DNA from 3 places in the Buttiauxella sp. S19-1 genome. Region 1 is predicted to be linked to each of the others. Evidence: predicted binding sites of a transcription regulator. Region 1 holds the regulator's gene; each other region holds the start of a gene.
The links. Region 1 encodes Fur, which represses iron uptake genes when iron is present. Its sites were predicted from a motif close to ATAATAATGAGAACNACTATCAA; they were not measured.
Positions count from the first base shown of each region.

Region 2: the regulator Fur is predicted to act here: its motif matches at 2,989-3,011, upstream of exbB (tol-pal system-associated acyl-CoA thioesterase).
Region 3: the regulator Fur is predicted to act here: its motif matches at 3,479-3,501, upstream of MES37_RS21815 (TonB-dependent siderophore receptor).

Region 1 covers NZ_JAHWLU010000032.1:10,354-18,359, reverse strand. Annotated here, with positions in the region: gene nagE (N-acetylglucosamine-specific PTS transporter subunit IIBC) at 1-580, shown strand, start outside; gene glnS (glutamine--tRNA ligase) at 760-2,427, shown strand; gene chiP (chitoporin ChiP) at 2,901-4,298, shown strand; gene chiQ (ChiQ/YbfN family lipoprotein) at 4,346-4,675, shown strand; gene fur (ferric iron uptake transcriptional regulator) at 4,765-5,217, opposite strand; gene fldA (flavodoxin FldA) at 5,504-6,034, opposite strand; gene ybfE (LexA regulated protein) at 6,187-6,468, opposite strand; gene ybfF (esterase) at 6,604-7,380, opposite strand; gene seqA (replication initiation negative regulator SeqA) at 7,575-8,006, shown strand, end outside.
Region 2 covers NZ_JAHWLU010000029.1:30,599-38,604, forward strand. Annotated here, with positions in the region: gene MES37_RS09255 (AraC family transcriptional regulator) at 1-799, shown strand, start outside; gene MES37_RS09260 (DedA family protein) at 858-1,517, opposite strand; gene metC (cystathionine beta-lyase) at 1,698-2,885, opposite strand; gene exbB (tol-pal system-associated acyl-CoA thioesterase) at 3,074-3,808, shown strand; gene exbD (TonB system transport protein ExbD) at 3,813-4,238, shown strand; gene fucR (L-fucose operon activator) at 4,412-5,149, shown strand; gene MES37_RS09285 (cytoplasmic protein) at 5,128-5,514, opposite strand; gene MES37_RS09290 (hypothetical protein) at 5,520-6,023, opposite strand; gene MES37_RS09295 (ESA_00282 family adhesion-associated protein) at 6,022-6,525, shown strand; gene MES37_RS09300 (NlpC/P60 family protein) at 6,729-7,289, shown strand; gene MES37_RS09305 (hypothetical protein) at 7,465-8,006, shown strand, end outside.
Region 3 covers NZ_JAHWLU010000148.1:321-8,326, forward strand. Annotated here, with positions in the region: gene MES37_RS21810 (amino acid permease) at 1-1,194, shown strand, start outside; gene MES37_RS21815 (TonB-dependent siderophore receptor) at 1,249-3,426, opposite strand; gene MES37_RS21820 (alpha,alpha-trehalase) at 3,684-5,378, opposite strand; gene MES37_RS21825 (serine/threonine protein kinase) at 5,524-6,909, opposite strand; gene MES37_RS21830 (hypothetical protein) at 6,949-7,902, opposite strand; gene MES37_RS21835 (SH3 domain-containing protein) at 7,962-8,006, opposite strand, start outside.

The DNA of each region.
Region 1 (8,006 bases):
TGAGAAAATTGCTAACGCAATGAAAACGGTAGGTGATGTTGCAGCGGCTCCAGTTAGCGCTACAGCTGCACCGGTTGCCGCAGCTACTGCAAAACCACAGGCTGTACCAAACGCTGTCACCATCGCCGCTCTGGTTTCTCCAGTAACGGGTGATGTGGTTGCTCTGGAACAAGTTCCTGATGAAGCCTTCGCCAGCAAAGCAGTAGGTGATGGTGTTGCTGTTAAGCCAACCGAGAAAATGGTTGTCGCGCCAGCTGCCGGTACTATCGTTAAGATCTTTAACACCAACCACGCGTTCTGTCTGGAAACCGAAAAAGGTGCAGAAATCGTTGTCCATATGGGCATTGATACTGTCGCACTGAACGGCCAGGGCTTTACTCGTCTGGTAGAAGAGGGTGCTGAAGTGGTTGCAGGCCAGCCGATTCTGGAAATGGACCTTGATTTCCTGAACGCAAATGCTCGCTCCATGATTAGCCCGGTTGTTTGCAGCAACATTGATGACTACAGCGGTCTGGTTATTCAGGCGCAAGGTTCAGTGGTTGCGGGGCAAACGCCTCTGTACGAAATTAAAGGCAAATAATCGCTCCTGAGTCATAGATTGTGCCTTTAGCGGCTGGAGAGTATTTTCTCCAGCCGCTTTTTTATTGCCTCAGCTTGACCCTTCCCGATCCCCTTATTTATTCAACAAAAGGTTGTTTCCGACGCTTGCTTATAAGATCATGTGCCGATAACTGAAGTTTTTGCACAGAGGAACCCGCGATGAGTGAGGCAGAAGCCCGCCCAACTAACTTTATTCGCCAGATTATTGATGAAGATTTGGCTAATGGTAAGCACACCAGCATTTGCACCCGTTTTCCGCCAGAGCCAAATGGCTATCTGCATATCGGCCATGCAAAATCCATCTGCCTGAACTTTGGTATCGCACAAGATTATCAAGGGCAGTGCAACCTGCGTTTCGATGACACTAACCCAGCAAAAGAAGACATCGAATTCGTAGATTCAATTAAGCACGATGTTGAATGGCTTGGTTTTCACTGGTCAGGCAATGTGCGCTACTCCTCCGATTATTTCGATCAGTTGTTCAACTATGCTGTAGAGCTTGTCAATAAAGGTCTGGCGTATGTTGACGAACTGACTCCAGAGCAGATCCGTGAATATCGCGGCTCATTGACCGCACCTGGGAAAAATAGCCCATACCGCGATCGTAGCGTCGAGGAAAACCTCGCGCTGTTCGAGAAAATGCGTAACGGTGAATTTGCTGAAGGCACTGCGTGCCTGCGTGCCAAAATTGACATGGCATCACCATTTATCGTGATGCGCGATCCGGTTATTTATCGCATCAAATTTGCTGAACACCATCAGACTGGTACCAAGTGGTGCATCTATCCGATGTACGACTTCACGCACTGCATTTCCGATGCGCTGGAAGGTATTACTCACTCTTTATGTACGCTGGAGTTCCAGGACAACCGTCGTCTGTACGATTGGGTGCTGGATAACATCACTATTCCTGTGCACCCGCGTCAGTACGAGTTCTCTCGCCTGAACCTCGAATACTCCATCATGTCTAAGCGTAAGCTGAACCTGCTGGTGACTGAGAAAGTAGTGGAAGGGTGGGATGACCCACGTATGCCAACCATTTCTGGCCTGCGTCGTCGTGGTTACACTGCCGGTTCTATTCGTGAGTTCTGTAAGCGTATTGGCGTGACCAAACAAGACAACACCGTTGAAATGGCTGCTTTGGAATCATGTATTCGTGATGACCTGAACGAAAACGCCCCGCGCGCGATGGCAGTGCTCGATCCGGTGAAAGTGATTATTGAAAACTTCCCGCAGGGCGAAGTGGAAATGGTCACCATGCCAAACCATCCGAACAAGCCAGAGATGGGTAGCCGCCAGGTGCCGTTCAGCCGTGAGATCTACATCGATCGTGCTGACTTCCGCGAAGAAGCGAATAAGCAGTACAAGCGTCTGGTGTTGGGCAAAGAAGTCCGCCTGCGTAATGCTTATGTGATTAAAGCCGATCGTGTTGAGAAAGATGAAGCCGGGAATATCACCGTGCTGCATTGTTCCTACGATCCGGACACATTAAGCAAAGACCCGGCTGATGGCCGTAAAGTAAAAGGCGTTATTCATTGGGTAAGTGCTGAACACGCCTTGCCAGTTGAAATTCGCCTTTACGACCGTCTGTTCAGCGTGGCTAACCCAGGTGCGGCGGAAGATTTCCTGGCAACGATCAACCCAGAGTCTCTGGTGATTAAGCAAGGTTTCGTCGAACCAAGCCTGCAAAATGCTGAGAAAGGCAAAGCGTATCAGTTCGAGCGTGAAGGTTATTTCTGCCTTGATAGCCGTCTGGCAACTGCGGAAAAACTGGTGTTTAACCGCACCGTTGGTTTGCGTGATACCTGGGCCAAAATAGGCGAGTAATTAGTTATACACGCAGTCAATATGTAACAAAGACGCCGCAAATCGCGGCGTTTTTTTTTGCTTAATAATCACAGGATTAAATATTTACTTACATTCGCGATGCGAATTAATGTTATTTATATTTCCCTGGGAATTCTCTGGCTGGTCAATCTCGGAACATAATAAATCCTTTCTTTTATCATGTGAGCGCTCTCATATGGTGGTTTATATCAATATTTGTTGATTTATAAACATAAAATTCCACAGTTGATTTTTGTTACAAATACTCATGAATTATGTGCTCTCTGTCATAATATCGGAATGAACTCTTACAAAGTCGTTGATAATTCGCGTCGCGAAAAATAGTCTTATGGGGAGCAGTAAATGCGGGAAAATATTTATAACCGCTTTAGCCGTTAGGCATTTTTACTTTTTTCGCTATCTGACGTCTTTTAACGTCCGGCGATTATTTATACGTCAAAGAGGAATTTTATATGCGTACGTTTAGTGGCAAACGTAGTGCGCTGGCCCTTGCTATTGCAGGCGTCACGGCTCTTTCTGGACTGGTTGTTATCCCTCAGGCAAGTGCAGCAGGTTTTTTTGATGATTCAACACTGACCGGTGGTGTTTATTACTGGCAGCGTGAACGTGACCGTAAAGATGTTACGACAGATAAATATGAAACTAACCTTTCTCACGCTACCTGGAACGCCAATCTGGACTTCCAGTCCGGTTATGCTGCTGACATGTTTGGTCTGGATATCGCCGCCTTTACTGCTATCGAAATGGCAGAAAATGGCGACAGCGGCCACCCGAACGAAATCGCATTTTCCTCTTCAAACAAAGCTTACGATGAAGATTATTCCGGCGATAAGAGCGGTATAAGCCTTTATAAAGCCGCAGCTAAATTCAAATACGGCCCGGTTTGGGCCCGTGCGGGTTACATCCAGCCAACAGGGCAATCTTTATTAGCACCACACTGGAGTTTCATGCCTGGTACTTACCAGGGCGCTGAAGCCGGGGCAAACTTTGATTATGCCGATGCCGGTGCTCTGAGCTTCTCCTACATGTGGACCAATGAGTATAAAGCTCCGTGGCACCTGGAGATGGACAAGTTCTATCAGAACGATAAGAACACCAAAGTTGAGTATCTGCACTCGCTGGGCGCGAAGTATGACTTCAAAAATGATCTGATTCTTGAAGCGGCATTCGGTCAGGCAGAAGGGTATATCGACCAATACTTCACTAAAGCAAGCTACAAATTTGATGTAGCTGGCAGCCCATTGTCTACCAGCTACCAGTTCTACGGTTCGCGTGACAAAGTCTCTGATGGCAGCGTTAACGATCTGTATGACGGCACCGCATGGTTGCAGGCTCTGACATTCGGCTACAAAGTGGGCCAGGTTGACCTGCGCCTCGAAGGTACCATGGTCAAGGCTGATGGCCAGCAGGGCTACTTCCTGCAACGTATGACCCCAACTTACGCATCGTCAAACGGTCGTCTGGATATCTGGTGGGATAACCGTTCTGACTTCAACGCCAATGGTGAAAAAGCCATCTTCGCGGGTGCCATGTATGACCTGAGCAATTGGGATCTGGCTGGTTGGGCTGTAGGTGCTTCGTATGTTTACGCATGGGATGCAAAACCAAGCTCTAAACCAACCACTGACGGTTACTACGATGCTGACAATCGCCTGAAAGAATCGGCGTACAGCCTTGATGCGTTGTACACCATTCAGGATGGGCGCGCGAAAGGCACTCTGTTCAAACTGCACTTCACTCAATACGACAACCACTCCGACATCCCAAGCTGGGGCGGTGGTTACGGCAACATCTTCCAGGATGAGCGTGACGTGAAATTCATCGTCATCGCACCGTTCACCATCTTCTGATTCGATACCGGGCGTGAAAGCGCCCGGTTTTATAAAGGATATCGAGCATGAAAAAAATCATTTTGGTTACGGTCATGGCTTTAGGTTTGAGCGCCTGCGCACAACCCTCTAAAACGGCACCGGAAGATACAAAACTGAAACAAGCCTATAGCGCCTGTATCAATACCGCAGAAGGGAATCCTGATAAAATTCAGGCCTGTCAGAGCGTGTTAAACGTGCTGGGTCAGGAAAAGGAACACCAGGAATTTGCGAAGAAAGAAACGGTGCGCACCCTGGATTATCAAAACTGTATTCAGGCCACTCGTACTGGTAACGACCAGGCGGTAAAAGCCAAGTGCGATAAAATCTGGCAAGAGATTCGTGCGAACAACAAGTAATCTGTGAATTCCTGCAATAAAAAAACCGGTGAGCTTCCTCACCGGTTTTTTTATACCTGACATCTGGTTCAGAATGTCAGATATGCGGATTACTTTTCGCTGATTTCGTGTGCATTCTCGTCGGTACGGCAATCACCTTCAGCGCAGTGACCGTAAAGGTACAGGCTGTGGTTGGTCAGACGGATGCCATGGCGTGATGCGATTTCACGCTGACGAGATTCAATTGAATCATCACTGAACTCAATAACTTTGCCGCAGTCCAGGCAAATCAGGTGGTCGTGGTGATGTTGTTGAGTTAACTCGAATACGGATTTGCCGCCTTCGAAGTTGTGACGAGTGACAATGCCTGCATCATCAAACTGGTTTAGTACACGATAAACTGTGGCGAGACCAATTTCTTCGCCCATATCAATCAGACGTTTGTATAAGTCTTCCGCACTGACATGATGGTTCACCGGACCCTGTAGCACTTCAAGGATTTTTAATCGCGGAAGCGTGACTTTCAGGCCGGCCTTCTTCAATGCGGTATTATTGTCAGTCATGCGGAAATTGTCCTGTTGCTTAACGGATCGCTCGGACTCAGGGTGAGCGTTAAGATGAATGCGTCTCATTATAGAACTGCAGATTCTAAATGGAAACCGCAAGTATTATTCATAATCAAGCTAAAAAATGGCGGCTGAGTCGCGATTTAATTGCCTTGTTAGCTATTTAGCCAGGGGGTCATTGTACAGGGACAAACCGAAAAGTTAAAAATTTGTAGCGATTATTTTAATCGGAATAATCTATCAATGTGACGCAACCCGTTTAAAAGCTGCGTCACATCCAGAATCAGGCGTTGATGATATCTGCCAGGTTCAGCTCGTCAGAAACTTGTTTGACCCATTTCTGAACGCGTTCAGCAGTCAGTTCTGGTTGACGATCTTCATCGATAGCCAGACCGACAAAGTGATCGTCGTCTGCAAGGCCTTTAGAGGCTTCGAAATGGTAACCCGCAGTCGGCCAGTGGCCCACAATTGCAGCACCGCGTGGCTCAATGATGTCACGGATAGTGCCCAATGCGTCACAGAAGTATTCTGCATAGTCTTCCTGGTCACCACAGCCGAACAGGGCGACCAGTTTGCCATTGAAATCAACTTCTTCCAGAGTCGGGAAGAAGTCATCCCAGTCGCATTGCGCTTCACCGTAATACCACGTTGGAATGCCGAGAAGCAGAATGTCGAAGCCTTCCAGGTCTTCTTTGCTGCTCTTAGCAATGTCATGCACCTCAGCAACGTCTTTACCGAGCTGTTTTTGAATCATCTTCGCGATATTTTCGGTGTTACCAGTGTCGCTGCCGAAAAAAATGCCTACGATTGCCATGAGTAAAATAACCTCTTGATACTTAATGGTATGGTGGCTGCTAATTGGCCACAGATAGGGCAATCATAGCAGAACACATTGCGGTGCGGAAACTGCTATCAGCCTGTTGTGCACAGACTGCAACATCGTATTCCGGGCATATAGCCTTTCAACTAACTGAGATGCTGCTTCAGTTGCGCGAGCAGAATCTCTTCAATCAACTCACTACGACTGATATTGCGCGCTTCAGCCAGATGATTTAGTGCATCTACTGCATCGTTATTGAGCTTCAGTTCCACTCGCTTCAGGCCGCGTACTTTATCGCGCTTGAGCTGGTTGCGTTTGTTGATACGCAGTTGCTCATCACGCGTCAGCGGATTAGTTTTTGGCCGCCCGGGGCGACGCTCGTCCGCGAACAGATCTAATGTAGTACGGTCCGTTTGTTCTTTTGCCATGATTAGACTACTGACAGGGAATTCAGGTGGCACGGAGCGGGGTGCTCTGGCGCATTTTAGCGCGCAATCATACATCAGCATGGCTTGCGCGCCAACGCGTTAGCTGCATCTAACAGCTAGTCGGTTTGTTTTTAATCAGTTTGCTGTACTTGCGTCGATAAAACGGTGGATTGCGCGCAAAACAGCATCAGGTTTTTCGGCGTGAACCCAGTGTCCGGCACCGGCAACCACATGAGCGCGCGCCTGAGGGAATTGCGCAAGCAGCGTTTCGCGGTGTGATTCGTCAACATAAGGCGATGCACCACCACGGATAAACAGTGCCGGTTCATTCCAGGTTGGGATAGCTTGCCAGCCGACAATATTCTCGTACTGTTCCCACAATACCGGAACATTAAACTTCCACTCGCCGTCAGCAAATGACTTCAGCAAGAATTGAATCACACCTTCTTCGTTCAGATGCTCACGCATCACCATAGCGGCTTGTTGACGTGTTTTCGCTCCACTACTACTGACTGCATTAATAGCCGCGAAAATTTCATCGTGACGGCGTACCTGATAATCCACCGGTGCAATGTCAATCAGCACCAGTTTATCAATGCGCTCAGCTGCAATAGCTGTCAGAGCCATCGCAACTTTACCGCCCATGGAATGGCCGATAATGATTGCTTTTTCAAAGCCATATTCTTCGAGCGTTTCAACCACATCCTGCGCCATCGCGGCATAGTTCATTTCAGAGCTACGGGGCGATAAACCATGGTTGCGCAGATCGATTTGCAGCAACGTATGATTTTGCCCGAGGTCGCGGGCCAACACGCCCAGGTTATCAAGGCTACCAAAAAGGCCGTGGATTAGGACGATGGGGGAATTACTAGTCGATTGTTGCGCAGTTTGCAGGCGAGCATTCAATTTCATGGCAAAGTTCTTTTTTTTTACTTCGTGAGGTTAGGGTATCATAACGGCATCCTGCCGCAGTGCCGCAAATTTCCAGTTTAGTCTGACTTTGTGGTGTGACATAAGTTTGGCGCTACCCGAGGTTGGGATTTGTGCGAATATGTACATATAATCCCAACAACTTGAATTCAGAAAAGATACCGCACCGGATTAAGATGAAAACAATTGAAGTTGATGACGAGCTCTATCGCTATATTGCCAGCCACACGCAGCACATTGGTGAAAGCGCGTCCGATATTTTACGGCGCATGTTGAAATTTACCGCCGGTCAATCTCCTGCTACACCAGTAACTACCGGCCAGACGGCAGCAGCTGCTGCTCCGGAAGCCAAACCCGTAAACAAAGCTCGCGATCGCGTACGTGCGGTTCGTGAATTACTGTTGTCAGATGAATATGCCGAGCAAAAGAAAGCCGTCAATCGTTTCATGATGGTGCTTTCTACTCTGTATACCCTCGACGCACATGCTTTTGGTGAAGCGACCGAGTCGCTGCATGGCCGGACGCGCGTCTATTTTGCAGGTAACGAGCAAACGCTGCTGCAAAATGGCAACCAGACCAAACCAAAGCATGTTCCGGGCACGCCATAC
Region 2 (8,006 bases), on a different contig from region 1:
TAGCTTACTGTATGGCACGAAACCCTATGCGCGCACGCCAGTTATGTATGAGCCGGGGATCATTATTCTCTTTTCCGGCCATAAAACGGGTTATCTGAATGATCGCGTGTTTCGCTATGATGCCAACGAATACCTGCTATTGACCGTCCCACTCCCTTTTGAATGTGAAACCTTTGCTACCCCTGAAGTACCGTTGGCCGGACTGCGCATTAATATTGATATTTTGCAGCTTCAGGATTTGCTGATGGATATCGGCGAAGATGATTTATCGCACCCGCAAACCTGCTCGACCGGGATTAACTCCGCCCAGCTATCTGAAGAAATCCTTTGTGCTGCCGAGCGCTTGCTGGACGTGCTGGAACACCCGCTCGATGCGCGTATCTTGGGCAAACAAATTATCCGCGAGATTCTCTATCACATTCTGGTGGGGTCATGCGGTGCGGCACTGCTGGCGCTGGTTAGCCGGCAGACGCATTTCAGCCTGATAAGCCGGGTGCTCAGGCGCATTGAAACGCAGTACACAGAAAACCTGTCGGTGGACCAACTCGCCGCAGAAGCGAACATGAGTGTTTCGGCGTTTCATCACAACTTTAAGTCGGTCACCAGCACCTCGCCGCTGCAATATCTCAAGAGTTACCGTTTGCACAAAGCGCGAATGCTGATTTTGCATGATGGGATTAAAGCCAGTACCGCGGCGATTCGTGTCGGGTACGAAAGTGCATCGCAGTTTAGCCGCGAGTTTAAGCGTTACTTTGGTGTGACGCCGGGGGAAGATGCTGCGCGGATGCGGGTGATTTAAAGGAAAGTGAACAGCGTTAGCGGGGTGGATAATGTCACGTTATCCACCCTGTAATGTCTTATGCCGGGTTAAATTTTTTCTTGATGACCACAAACAGAGTACCCACAAGTCCTGCTACCAGCAGCGCCATCGGTAGCACCATCAGGCAAGTCATCACCTGATCTTCATGGCGTTTCACAAATGGAATCATGCTCAGGGCAAAGCCCAGACTCGTCACACTGCCGACCCATAACAGTCCACTTAACCAGTTAAACACCTGGAAGCGACGATTGCTGAGCCCAGAAATCCCCGCCATGGTAGGCAATAACGTGCGGACAAACGCTAAAAAGCGGCCCGCTAACAAAGCGGCTAACCCGTGCCGGTCAAACATCACCGTCGCCCGCTGGTGGTATTGCGGTGGTAGTTGCTTCAGCCAGCTTTTCACTATTTTGGTATTACCGAGCCAGCGCCCTTGTGCGTAGCTCAACCAGCAGCCAAGGCTCGCCGCCGCGGTGAGGATCAATAAGGTGGGGACAAAACCCATCACCCCTTTCGCCACTAAGGCTCCCGCGAGTAACAGCAGACTGTCGCCCGGCAAAAATGAGGCGGGTAGTAATCCATTTTCGAGAAACAGCGTCGCAAACATGACGCAATAAACCACTCCAACAACATGAGGGTCCGCGAGTGCAGCAAAATCATGTTGCCAAAGCGCCTGAACAATATTGTGTATAACAGCCATGGCAAATCCTGTGGAACCGCTTTATTGGGCGCACCTAAATCTAAAGTCATTAGCTTAGGCGCACCTTAATTTTAGGGACATAGTGTAACGCTAAATGGCCTGCGACACCTTGATCACAGGCTCAACAAATCACCATGAAAGCAAAAAAACTGTTCTTTGCGGTGTCCACATTTGGCAATTTTAGGCGATACGCTGGAAACCTGCGTCCAGATCGGCAATCAGGTCGTCCACATTCTCCAGCCCGATATGAACACGCACCAGCGTTCCGGTGAAGTCTATTCCCCCGGCAGGGCGAATCTCCGCCAGTTCTTCTGGCTGGTTGGCCAGAATCAGCGATTCATATCCGCCCCATGAATAGGCCATACTAAAGTAGTTGAAATTGTCCAGGTAGCTTTGATACTGGTCATTATTCAAACGCTTTTTAAGCACAAATGAGAACAAGCCGCTGCTCCCTGTAAAGTCTCGTTTCCAAAACTCGTGGCCTTTGCTGCCTGGCAATGCAGGATGATTGACGCGCTCAACCTGCGGATGTTGCGCCAGCCATTCGGCAATTTTCAGGCTGCTTTCATGATGTTGACGCAGACGCACGCCTAATGTGCGCAAACCACGGCTGGTCATATAAGCAGTATCTGCATCCAGCATTTGCCCCATCAGATACGAGTTCTCACGCAACTGATCCCAGCAGCGGGCGTTTGATACCGCCGTTCCGACCATCGCATCCGAATGGCCAATCAGGTATTTGGTTCCCGCCTGAATTGAAATATCAATGCCGAAATCCAGCGCTTTAAACAAAATGCCCGCCGCCCAGGTGTTATCGATCATGATGATGGCGTCAGGGGCCACGCTGCGTATCGCCTGAACAATGGCTGGAACGTCATGTACTTCCATTGTTATCGAACCAGGCGATTCCAGAAATACAACTTTAGTATTGGGTTGCACGAGTTGGGCAATGCCTGCGCCAATCATCGGGTCAAACCAGGTGGTCGTGACGCCGAGTTTAGCGAGGATTTTGGTGCAGAAATCCTGGCTGGGTTCGTAGGCGGAGCCGGTCATCAGCACATTATCGCCATGTTCGACAAAGGCCAGAATCGCATTGGCGACGGCTGCGGCACCGCAAGGGTAAAGTGCGCAACCCGCACCGCCTTCCAGTTCGCACATGGCTTCTTGCAACGAGAAGTGGGTCAGGGTGCCACGGCGACCATAAAACAGCTCGCCTTTCGCGCGGTTTGCCGTGGCCTGTTTTTTGGCTTCGACGGTTTCAAAAACCAATGATGACGCGCGTTGAATGACGCTGTTAACCGAACCCTGGGTGAATTTTTTATCGCGCCCGGCATTAACCAGCGCCGTTTCAATGTGCTTGTCAGTCATGTTCACTTTGCCCTATTTAACCATCTGGATGTCCAAAACTAACTTATCATGCTTTTGCTGCGTAAACGCAAGGAATCCATGGACAATTTAAGGCACTCTTTAAATACTAATGAGAACTACTATCAATTCGATGTCGTTTTGATATTATTGCGCACAGTTTTAGTATTATTTCGCGGTGGAGAGTAAGAGTGACGAATAATTTGATGCAGACAGATCTCTCTGTCTGGGGCATGTATCAGCATGCTGACATCGTGGTAAAGATTGTGATGATCGGCCTGATTCTGGCCTCTGTCGTCACCTGGGCAATCTTCTTTAGCAAAAGTGTTGAGCTGATGTCGCAAAAGCGCCGTCTGAAGCGTGAACAACAACATTTAGCTCATGCCCGCTCTCTGGATGAAGCCAGCGAAATGGCCGAAACGTTTGATGCAAAAAGCCTGAGCACGATGCTTATTAATGAAGCGCAAAATGAGCTTGAGCTTTCCACAGGTAGCGAAGATAACGAAGGCATTAAAGAGCGTACCGGTTTTCGCCTTGAGCGCCGAGTTGCGGCGGTGGGTCGCCACATGGGGCGCGGTAATGGCTTTCTGGCGACTATTGGTGCCATTTCCCCGTTTGTCGGTCTGTTTGGTACCGTCTGGGGCATCATGAACAGCTTTATTGGTATCGCACAGTCACAAACTACTAACCTTGCTGTTGTTGCACCAGGTATTGCCGAAGCCTTGCTGGCAACGGCTATCGGCCTGGTGGCAGCGATTCCGGCGGTTGTTATCTACAACGTATTTGCTCGGGTGATTGGCGGTTACAAAGCTTCTCTGGGCGACGTTGCTGCTCAGGTTTTACTGCTGCAAAGCCGTGACCTCGATTTAGCAGCCAGTTCTCTTGCTCGCCCGGTTCGTACCGCTCAGAAACTGCGTGTAGGTTGATCCCATGGCTTTGCGTCTTAACGAAAATCTCGACGATAACGGTGAAATGCACGAAATCAACGTGACACCTTTTATCGATGTCATGTTGGTATTGCTGATTATCTTCATGGTGGCAGCGCCGCTGGCGACCGTCGATGTGAAGGTTAACCTTCCCGCGTCTTCAAGCCAGCCGCAGCCGCGCCCGGAAAAACCGGTCTACCTGTCTGTCAAAGCCGATCACACGATGTTTATCGGCAACGATGAAGTGACCAAAGAGAGCATGGTCAATGCTCTGATTGCTGCGACAGAAGGCAAGAAAGACACCACGATTTTCTTCCGTGCCGACAAATCAGTTGATTACGAAACGATGATGAATGTGATGGATACGCTGCATCAGGCAGGGTATTTGAAGATTGGCCTGGTTGGGCAAGAAGTCACGAAAACCCAATAAGCATCAATTTTCCTTTCTCTCCATCGCATCACATATATAGAGCGGCCTGCTGGTTAAACTAGCAGGCCGCTTTTTCATAAAGCGAATGAGCGACAGCTGGCGATTTCCGTGTTTCGCCTGGCACGAATGGTTTTGCTGGGCTAATCTCGGGCATTGCCAGGAGACACGCGCTAATGAAAACCGAACGCCACCAGCAACTGGTTCAACTTGTCGAGCAGTACAACAATCTGACCACACAACAGCTGGCGCAGTTATTAGGCGTGAGCCAGGAAACTGTGCGGCGCGATCTGCGTGTACTACAAAAGCAGGGGAAAATTGTTCGCCAACATGGGCGGGCAAAGCGCATTAATCGAGGCGCAGACGAAAGCGGTGATCCTTTCACCGCCCGCCTGAAAAGCCATCTCAATAGCAAAGCGGATATTGCTCATCGTGCTCTGGCCTGGATTGTGCCGGGCATGGTGATTGCACTGGATGCCAGCTCAACGTGTTGGTATCTGGCGCGATTACTGCCAGATATTCCTCTCACTGTTTTCACCAATAGTGAACGTATTTGCCAGGCGTTATCCAGGCGCGAGCATATTAAGCTGATTAGCACTGGCGGTCTTCTCCAGCGCAAATATGCCTGCTATATCAATGCCCCGCTGGCAGCGCATCTTAAATCGATGGATATCGACTTGTTCCTGTTTTCCTGCGAGGGAGTGGATAGCGACGGAACGTTATGGGACACGCGCAGCTGGAATGCCGAATATAAAACGATGTTGCTCAAGCGATCAGCACAGTCCTTGCTGTTGATCGACAAGAGTAAATTTGACCGGGTGAGTGAAGTTCGGATAGGTGAGCAGGCTGATGTGACCGAAATTATTAGTGAAGGCGAGCATACTTTAACGCCTTACAAATGCGGAGTTTTGTAGTTGTTTTCCAGCAACGCACGCGTGCACGACAAACTTTGCGCCTCTTCATATCTTAGTTTCTGATAAACCACTTCAAGCCGGGCAAGGATCTCGTTTTTCCACCGCGGCTGGTGGGCGATGATTTCACAGAGCACCGCTCCGTAAACTTCTTCTTTTACCCGCCAGGGAAAGATCTGGTGGCGGTTATGCCATTTCTGTTCAACCAGTGCCGAGGTGATATTGAGCTGGCTTTGGGTAAAGCGCGCAATATTTCCATTTTTAATCTGCACTAGTGCTGCAATGTTTTCGCGTAATAAGGTGTTATCGGATTCTGCACCCACAGGTGAATCGGAACTGTGCAGAACCTCAGGAAGTTCGTCAGACATTGAGATTACTCGTCCAGTGAATAAAACATCGGCCAGCTTTTTTCCTGGGTGAGTTGATTGACCCAGATTTGCTGTGAATGGTGACTTATCTGCAATTCTTTATCTTCTATTAGCATTTGCAGGTCGGCAGGACTGATCTTTTCTTGCTCAATTAATTCATTTAATACGGTGACCAGCGCTTCAATTTTAAGCGCGCAAAATAATCGGTCTTTTAAATGTCGGTCGCTTTCTTCAAGCAGAGTATTTTTCGCCTGCCCAGCGTAATGATTTGCGCTAAGAACCGTTTTCTCGAGCGATAAAATATTATCCTGGGGATTTAGTGTTAGAGCGCTATCTTCTGCTAATGGTATAAATGCAACCTGCATAGCAGGAAGCATTCCTGGTACCATGTTTTTAGGTAACATATATAAATATCCTGTCATATCAATAGAATGAGATGCGTAGTCACCAAGAATAGCGTTGACAACATTTTGCCTCAAAATTACTATAAAAAAAACAGGAGTCCCCATGCAAAGTGTCTTTTATTCAATTGTATTAATACTATTGTTGCTGTGCGGTGTATTGATGCTAATGCGTGAAAAATCCCATTCCAGCGTCAACCCCATCCCTCAGGCTTCCCCTAAATTAAATTTCTCGCAGAGTGATGAACATGAAGATTACTTTGCGAAATTAATTTCAAAAATCACCCCTGATTATTATTGGCGAGTAAGCCATGAATATGCAGATTTTAACCACGCCACTATTAAGCGTATGAGTATCGATATGCTTAGCGCCGATCCCAAACTCTTTAGTGCCCAACGGCGATGCAGCGATTTAAATTCCGCTATCTATCGCTATTACGACAATCTCAGAAAACGTTGCACTGAGGGTGAAAAAGTCTCTTTTGCTGACATCGAAGTGCTGAACTTACGGCAGTGTTTTGATGAGTTCAGCCAGGATGCTTACCCAGCGCTGGTGGCACTGGTTTGGCCGCATTACCAGCGGCCGGAAGTCAGTCTCCACAATGTGTAAGCGCCATGCCAAACAGCCTGACTCAGTATCAGGCTGTTTTTAAAATAAAAAAAATAGAAGTCTAAAAATAGACCGATTCTCTCGTGGCTAAATTTCATACAGCGGTTATTATTTGCTCACCCAAAAGGAGTTGTTCGTCCCATTGCTAAAAATCAGCAATGGCTTGTTTCGCTGTATTTGCCAGTAGATGAAAGATATTTCTTATGCCTCGTTTAAAAAAATTAATTGCCGCAACTTTGTTTATTATTCCTGTTATTTTTAGTGCAAATTCCTTTGCTTTTAATATGCCAAAGGAATTTGCATCAATCGCAAGCCAGTCGCTTGCTAAGAAAGATGTGTTCTCTGAAAAAGGGAACTATATAAAGAATGATGATCACGGTAATACCAATAGTATTAAGTCTGCCATATTGGCACAATTTTCAAACTGGAAAGGAACGCGTTATCACCTTGGCGGTACGACACATCAAGGTGTCGATTGTTCTGCACTGATGCAGCATATATTTAGCGATTCATTCCATAAATCATTACCGAGAACCACAACGCAGCAAATAAAAAATGGGCAGCCTGTCAGCAAAGAAAAACTCGAGCCGGGTGATTTAGTCTTTTTTAGAACGTCGCCGGGGATGCGCCATGTCGGTGTTTATGTTGGCGATAACCAGTTTGTCCACGCCTCAAGCAGTGTCGGTGTCACCATGTCTTCTCTGGCGAACCGTTATTGGGTTGAACATTATGAAACCGCTCGCCGTTTAAACATGGTTGGTTAAATACAATTCTGGATTGCGGGTTTAATTTTATATTGAGAATCACTATTATAGCGGCTGGTTTAAGATATTGGTTATTTTACTATGTGGTGCGCAAATATAATGATGGCGATGTATATTCATAACTTATGAATTAGCCGGTGCTTATATTTTAATTTCCTACAGGGATTAGTATCAAATGAAACGAAATTTAATGCGTCAGATGACGGGTGCCGTAATCGCTGTAATGGTTGCTGGTACCTTGCTGGTTGGTTGCGATGCGAAACAAGCTGGAGAAGTTGAAATGAAATTTATTAATGTGGAAAAGGTCGCACTGGATTCAGGTCTGGTTAAGCAAGAACAAGCGTATCTCAAAGCAGTAAATGAAAATCTGCATAAAGGCCTGCAACTGGCAGAAAAGAATTATGCCACGCTGCCTGCAGATAAAGTCGCGGCCGCGCGCCAGGCAGATAAAAAAATTATTGCTCAGCAATGGCAAGGTCAGCAACGCGCCGCACGCCAGGTTGTGTTGGCAGCGGTAAAACAGGCAGCTGATGCCTATCGCACTGAAAAGAAAATTGCTGCCATTATGCCTATGCAGACTGCAGTTTCGGTTGCGCCGGAACTCGATGTCACCGCTGACCTGACCACCAAATTGAATGCAACCAAACTGGATTTTGGCAAAGTGCCTGAAATCACGGTTAAAGCGGCTGATACTGCAAAACCGGCAGTAGCAGCAAA
Region 3 (8,006 bases), on a different contig from region 1:
TTCACCTCGTTATTGCCAAGGGTCATTGCCTACGCCTCGTATGCGTTCCTCGGATATGACTATATTTTCACGCCATTAACCACGGCTATCATCAGTATTATCCTGTTCGCATTCTCCACCTGGATTTCAAACCACGGGGCGAAACTGCTCGGGCCGATGACGTCAGTAACTTCTACGCTGATGTTATTACTCACTTTCTCCTACATTGTGTTGGCAGGTGCTGCGGTCATTGGCGGTGTTGAACCGGCTGACCCAATTAACGTGCAGGCCATTACTCCGCAATTTAGTTGGGCGTTCCTCGGCATTATTGCGTGGATTTTCCAGGCTGCGGGTGGCGCAGAGTCCGTGGCGGTGTACGTCAATGACGTTAAGGGCGGCAGCAAAGCGTTCGTCAAAGTGATCATTCTTTCTGGGCTGTTTATCGGCGTGCTGTATACCGTTTCATCGCTGCTGATTAACGTCTTTGTCCACCAGGCTGATTTGCACTACACCGGTGGCACGGTTCAGGTATTTGGCGGCCTGGCGCAACACTTTGGCCTGCCAGTGATACTGATGAATCGCTTTGTCGGAATTGTTTCGTTCACTGCCATGTTTGGTTCATTGCTGATGTGGACGGCGGCACCGGTCAAAATCTTCTTTACTGAGATCCCGAAAGGTATCTTTGGTGCGAAAACGGTTAGCCTGAACCAGCATGGCGTACCGACTCGCGCGGCCTGGATTCAGTTCTTGATTGTCATTCCGTTGATGCTTATCCCAACTATTGGTTCGGGTAACGTGCAGGAGTTGATGAACACCCTGATTAACATGACGGCGGCGGCGTCAATGTTGCCACCGCTGTTTATCATGCTGGCTTACCTGAACTTGCGCCTGAAATACGATGAAGTGAACCGTGATTTCCGCATGGGTTCACGAATGCAGGGCATCGCTATTGTTAGCGTCTTAATTGTTATTTTCACCGTCGGGTTTATTGCTTCTACCTTCCCGACGGGGGCGAGCATTATGACCATTGTGTTTTATAACGTTGGCGGTCTGGTTATTTTCCTCGGCTATGCCTGGTGGAAATACAACAAATACGAGAAAACCCTCGATGCGAAAGGGCGTTATGAAGCCGATACGCCACTGGCGCAGCTCGCGCTGGAAAAACAGCAGGGTGCAAAGGCTGAAGTGAATATTGCCGGGAGTGTCATTCAGTAAAAGGTCAAATAAATATCGGATGGCGCTTGCGCCATCCGACACCCACTTCACTGATTAAAAATCATATCCCACAGTAGCAATCACAGAACGCTCCGCGCCCCAGTAGCAGTAACCGGTGCCGTAACAACCCGCAACGTAATCACGGCCCGTCAGGTTATTGGCGTTAACTTGCACGAAGGCACCTTTCAGTGACGGCGTCCACGCCCCCATCTCAGCACGCACCATTGCATCAAGCAGCGTTACAGAAGGCACGCGCAGGGTGTTTTCATTGTCCGCCCATTGCTTGCCGATATAGCGAATACCTGAACCCAGGCTAATACCGAAGTCGGCTTTGAACATTCCCCACAGGCTGGCCATCTGATCTGGTGTGACGTATGGCGTGTTGCCATCGTTACCGTCGATGGCATCTTTAAAGCGCACTTTATTGTACGTGTATCCGGCAACGGTCGAGAAACGTGGATGCCACTGAGAATGTGCTTCCAGCTCAACACCTTGCGAATGAACTTTACCCGCTGGCTCATAGTAACTGCCCTGAACTACGCGGTTCCCGACATCTTTCTGCGTCAGGTCATACAGGGCGAGGGTGTAGAGATCCGCCGTACCCAGCGGCTGGTATTTCATCCCGGCTTCATACTGTTCAGCGGTGGTCGGTTTCAGCAGCTTGCCTTCGGCATCCGGCAGAACCTGCGGCGTGATGGCCTGGCTGTAGCTGATATATGGGGATATCCCATTGGTGAATGCGTACAGCAACGATGCGCGGCCACTGAAGTGATCGTCAGTACGGTTATCGGTGACGACGCTATCAATGGCATCAGCCACAATATGGCTCTTGGTCACGATGTGATCGTAACGGCCAGAAAGCGTCATGTGCCATTGATTCCACTGCATATCATCCTGCAGATAGACACCCGTTTGTTCATACTGGCGTTTACCGGCTTTGGTCAGCAGGCCCTGATTGATGGTGGAATACGTGGGGTCGCGTGGGTCGTAATAATAGAAACCGCCAGGGCCGCCAGACTCACCCGTCCACGGGTTGAGGTTGGTGGTGTAAGCGGAGTCATCGGACAAATTGTTGGTGAACTTATGGAATTCGCCGCCGAGCACCACTTTGTGATCCAGCTCGCCAGTTGCAAAATCGGCTTCCAGTTGGTTATCCATGGCGTAAGCGTCAAGCGATGAAGTTTCGCCGCTGTAATAACGCATCAGTTCGTCATGCGCCACGTCTGCCCAACCAATCTGGTAAGCCTGTTTCAGGCTGACGTTCGAGTGGGTATAACTGGCGTTGGAGCGGAACGCCCACACATCGTTAAAGCTGTGTGCAAACTCGTAGCTGTAAATTTGCTCGTGGCGTTTGAAAGCGTCATTGCCCGGTTCGACGTCAGAGAAACCGGTGCTGAGTTTGCGCCCGGTGGATGAATAAATACTGCCATCAGCCGGAACCGAGCCGTGGAATCCGCCTGATGGATCTTTTTCCAGATAGGCGCGCAGCAACAGCGAGGTATTTTCGCCGGGTTGCCACAGCAGGGACGGGGAAATCGCATAACGTTCGTCCCGCGTGTTCTCGTACTGAGTGTCGCTGTTTTTGGTTAAACCAATAATCCGATACGCCCATTCTTCGTTAATCGCATTGGTGTAATCAAATGCGCTGCCGTTGGTGTTGTGATTACCGTACATCGCACGAACGTGGCCTTCCTCGACAAATTGCGGGCGCTTTGAGGTTTCCATTACCAGTCCACCTGGTATGGTTTGGCCATAAAGTGCCGACGATGGCCCTTTAATCACATCGATTCGCTCGAGGAACCACGGGTCAACCTGAATCACGTTGTAGCTGCCGCCGTCGCTCATCAGGCGCAGGCCATCGAGGAAGGTGTTATTGACGTCGCCGCCGTGGAAACCGCGCAAAGCCACGGTGTCATAACGCGTTGCACCACCGGCAAAGCCGGTAAATACGCCAGGAGTGTAATTTAGCGCGTTGTTGACGGTGAGCGCGCCCTGGTCTTCGATTTGTTGGCGGGTAATCACCGAAATGGATTGACCGGTAGTAATCAGCGGCTCATCGGTTTTGGTTGCTCCACGGCTGACCGTTGCGCTGTAACCTTCGGTTGGGCTGGTGGAGGTTTGTGCGGGGGAGGCGGTAACGACGACGGTGTCTTCTGCCAATGCGTAAGTGGGGGCCGCGAGTGCCAACGCGCAGAGTAAAGCAGAGCGCTTTACTGTAAATGCCAGTTTCATTTAGTTATATTCCCAAGAGGTATTGATTTAGCTATTTGTGCTAATAAATTGAATGCGAATTATTATCGTTATTGTTTTTTGTTTCAAGTGCCAATTTTGGCGGGGAGTGGGCGCCCTCATCCCGTCCTTCTCCCCCAGGAGAAGGGGAAGGACAAGGCGAAAACAAAACAATCCCCTCTCCTTCGGGAGAGGATGAGGCTGAGAGAGAAACCAGACAATCCCCTCTCCTTCGGGAGAGGGTTAGGGTGAGGGGAAAACTACTTCGCAGAACTAGCAGGCTGAATCGTCTCTTTCACCGGCCCCGGTGTTGCAGAAGGCAATTTGTCTGGTGTGGAATCACACGGTTTCTCTTTGCCACACAGCAAATCGAGCATTTTCAAGGTGACGCCGTTAGTCCAGCCGAATCCATCTTGCAGCGGATATTCACCGCCGCCACCGCCGGTACCCGTGGTGGATACGTCATATTTCTCCACCAGTTTTTGCTCGCGGTTATAGGTTTGCTGCACGTTGGTCATAAAGCGCCAGGTGACTTCCATTGCCAGATCGTTATGGCCGTAATTTTGCAGGCCTTCCGTGGCCACCCACTGCAATGGCGCCCAGCCGTTTGGTGCGTCCCATTGCTGGCCCGTTTTCAGGTTGGTGGTCGCCAGCCCGCCAGTTTTCAGCAATTGCGAACGGGTGATGGCCGCCATTTTTTCAGCGCGATCTTTCGAAGCGGCATGCACATACAGCGGGAATAGCGCGGCAGCGGTCAGTTGCGAACGAGCCGCGTGGTTCTTGAGATCGTAATCCGCATAGAAGCCTTGCTTATCGTTCCACAGATACTTTTCGATGGCTTTTTGACGGGCATCGGCCAGTTGCTGATATTGCGTGGCAGCTGCGCTGTCCTTCGCCACATGGCTTGCTTTCGCAAGGGTCTTTTCCATCTGGAATAGCAGAGCGTTCAAATCAACCGGAACGATAGAGGTGGTACGAATCGAGCCCAGTTGCTGCGGGTTATCCATCCAGCGTGAGCTAAAATCCCAACCCGAAGCCGCAGCTGCGCGTAAATCGCGATAGATTTCCGTCGCCGGGCGGTTGGGGTTGTTCTTCGCGGTGGTCACGTCATCCAGATACGATTCGGCGCGCGGTGTATCGCGATCGTCCCAGTAACGGTTTAGCACCGAGCCATCTTTTAGTTTCACCACCCGCAAGTTTTCAGCGCCTGCTGCCAGCGTATCGCTGCCCTGCATCCACCAGGCATACTCAGCTTTCAACTGCGGTAGATAGGTGGTGTAGGTTTCGTCACCTTTGTGGCTGGCGAGCAGTTCGACCATAAAGGCAAAGAACGGCGGTTGAGAGCGGCTCAGATAGTAGCTGCGGTTGCCGTTAGGAATATGCCCAAAGGTGTCGATTTCATGGGCGAAGTTATCGACCATGTCCTGAACTTTGTCCCAGTGGCCGCTTTCCGCCAGCCCCAGCATGGTGAAGTAACTGTCCCAATAATAGACTTCGCGGAAGCGCCCGCCTGGTACCACATACGGTTTCGGCAACGGTAGCAGCGAATCCCATTTATCGGTGCTGTCAGTGGTGCGCGTCAGCACCGGCCATAAACCGTCGATGTGCTCGCGTAAAGTTTGGCCTTTAGGCGGGACATACTTTTTACCTTCTTTTGGCAAGGTAAAGTTAACGTCGACAAAATGGCGTAAATCGAAACTCGATTGATTGCGCTGCATGCGGTAATCCGCAAGGATCATCAACGGATCATTCTTGGGAACCGCATCGGCAAATGTTTTCTGATCGGGGAATAATTTTGCCGTCTGGACATCGGTAAACAGCGGGCCAAGGATGACATCAGGCGGTTGTGGCAGGCTGTCTGCGGCTGAGGCAGGCAAAGTGACGAACGTACAACCGATAGCTATTTGAATCGCAAAAAATAACGTGCGAGGACGGCGCAAAACAGGATTTATCATTAATCGTTCTCCTTTACAGGCTACCGCGGCGAAAGTTTACCGCGATCAACCCTATGAAAACCTTAGCCGAATTTCTGGCTAGTGCTACGGGAGATGTCTCATAATCTGATAAAGCAGATAATTTACCGCCTGGCTAAACGTCCATTTACCCTTGCGGATTGACCAACCATGTCCCCGCTTTTTCAACCGATAACGTCATGCTTCGCGACAGATTTTTATCACGCAACGTAAGCTCATATTGGCCCGCAGGCAGTTGCAGGAAGCCATAGCCATTGGCGCCTGGTGTCACTTTTTCGGCCTTGCCATTAACATCCAGTTGTTCGCCATCATTCATGCGTACATAAATGCGCGCTATCGCGCCATCCGCTACAGGCACCACGCTTTTAGTCCCGGCAGCTTCCGCTTTTTCCGCAACCGGTTTGTCGGTTTTGGCCGTCTGGGTAGTAGAAACAGAAGGGGCGTTGTTATTAAAAATGAAACCGCCAATCGCCACGCCTACCAGTAAACTGGCGGCAATCTGTAGCGGCAATTTGTAGCGTTTTTTGAACGGCGAGAGAGGGGTGATTTCCGCATCTTCCACCGCGACCAGCATGGTGCCAGGCTGTTTCAACGGTGCCGCGCCGTTGATACCACTTAACGGCATGTCCGCCAGCGCCGCAAATTCTGCAATAGACTGCGGGCGGTCTTCCGGTTTTAACGCCAGCGCGTTATCCACCGCCTGCAACAGGCTATGGGAATAACCTTCAGGCCGATTTTTTGCCAGCTTCACGCACGGGTCTTGAATGGTGCGGGTAACGCTGGCAGGTGGACAAGTGCCGGTGATCAGGGTGTAGAGAATCGCCCCCAGTGCGTAAATATCCGTCCATGGCCCGAGCCGGTTTTCGAGGTCATCAGCATATTGTTCAAGCGGCGCAAAACCTGGATTGAGTGGCGTTTTAATCTCATCGCCATTTTCGGTTTTTCCTGGACGCGGAGCGCCAGCATTCAATAGCAAAGGCGCGCCGTTATCCTGAATTTGAATGCTTCTTAACGACAGGTCACGATGGATAAACCCCTCATCGTGTAATGTTGCCAGCGCTCCGCACAACATCGGCAAGATGCGCCGAATCCAGGCTTCATTAATCACTTCAGGCTGATGCTGATGCAATTCAGCCAGCGTTACGCCGTTGGAGTAGCGTGTCGCCGCATAGGCGGTTTCGTTTTGTGTCCAGAAGCTAAACACTTGCAGCAAATTGGGGTGGTTAAATTGTGCGAGCTGGCGAGCAGACTGCACAAAACGATTCATTCCGACATTAAACGCCTGGCTGTCTTGCTTGCTGCGTAACACCAGCTGCATATTATCGCTGCGTACCGTCAGCGCACGCGGCATAAATTCGCGGATAGTGACCGGGCGCTCAAGCTGGTGGTCCCACGCTTTATACACCACGTTAGTATTGGTGGATTCAGTCACTTGCTGAATTTCAAACTCGTCGAAACGGAAGCCAGGCGGCAGAGCGTCGGGTAGTTCGGAGTTGTAATCTTTATCAGTCATGATGGCCTTACTCTGCTCGAAATCGACGAAAATTCAGGGTTACTTCTGGGAGCGCCATGCGCCAACCGCTGGATCACGCAATTGCGGACGCAGGGAATCAATCAACAACAAGGTGATAGGGGTATCCGGTGCAAGCCACTCCGACCAAACTTTGCGCACAATATTTAAACGCTTCTGGATAGCGGCTTCATCTACTGCCAGTTCGCGTGGTACTTCAACGGCAACCATGCCAGTGGCTTTCCAGCCATTCAGCTCTGAGTGATAAGGCAAAATCATCCAACTCTGCGGAGCATGTTCATTACTGACCACCATCCGCTCGTTATTGAGACTGGTAATCAGCAGGCTGTCAGAACCGGCATCGGCGCTTAATCCGCTGACCGGGAAGCCATGCACAAAGGTCATCACATTGCGTGTTTCGCCTTTAGCGCCGCTCTGAATGATTTCACTGTGGCCATTCAACCAGCCGCCTTTTTCACATTTACCATTTGGGATAAACATCGCTGACGAATTAGCATCACCCTGCCAGAAAGTGCGCAAATGACAGCCGTCTTGCAGCGTAAACTCCTGCCACGGCGTGCGGTCCGCTAACGGTGAGTTTTCTTCGCGAGCGGGTTGGGTGTTGAGTTCGCTGGAAACAACCGGCGCGATAATCACCGTCCAGTCGCTGCTTCTGCTCGCAGTGCCAACCGCGAGTGCTTGACCCTGTGGATCTTCCATCCGCCAACTGACTATTTGCACCGCGCTACATTGGCTTTCCAGGAGTGTTCCCAGACGTGGCATAAAAACATTGAGCAGCGCCGGATTTTTATCGCCATTGGCGACGATTCGCAGGGGAAGTTCTTGCGCACACCAGCTTTGCGGCGTGTTGTTTTGCACATCGTCAATCCAGACATCCAGCTTTTGCGAAGGAGACTGGACGATACGATAGTTACCAGCCGCCCACACTGAAGTAGATGCCAGCAGTAGCGCCAGACTCGAAAGCCAGAGTTTCATAGAAATCCTTCTTAGCCGAACAGTTTTAAACAACAAGGTATGACGTAAAACGTCGACAGTTAATCAATGATCCAGGTGCCGCTGTTCGCATTCTGGCAGGCTTT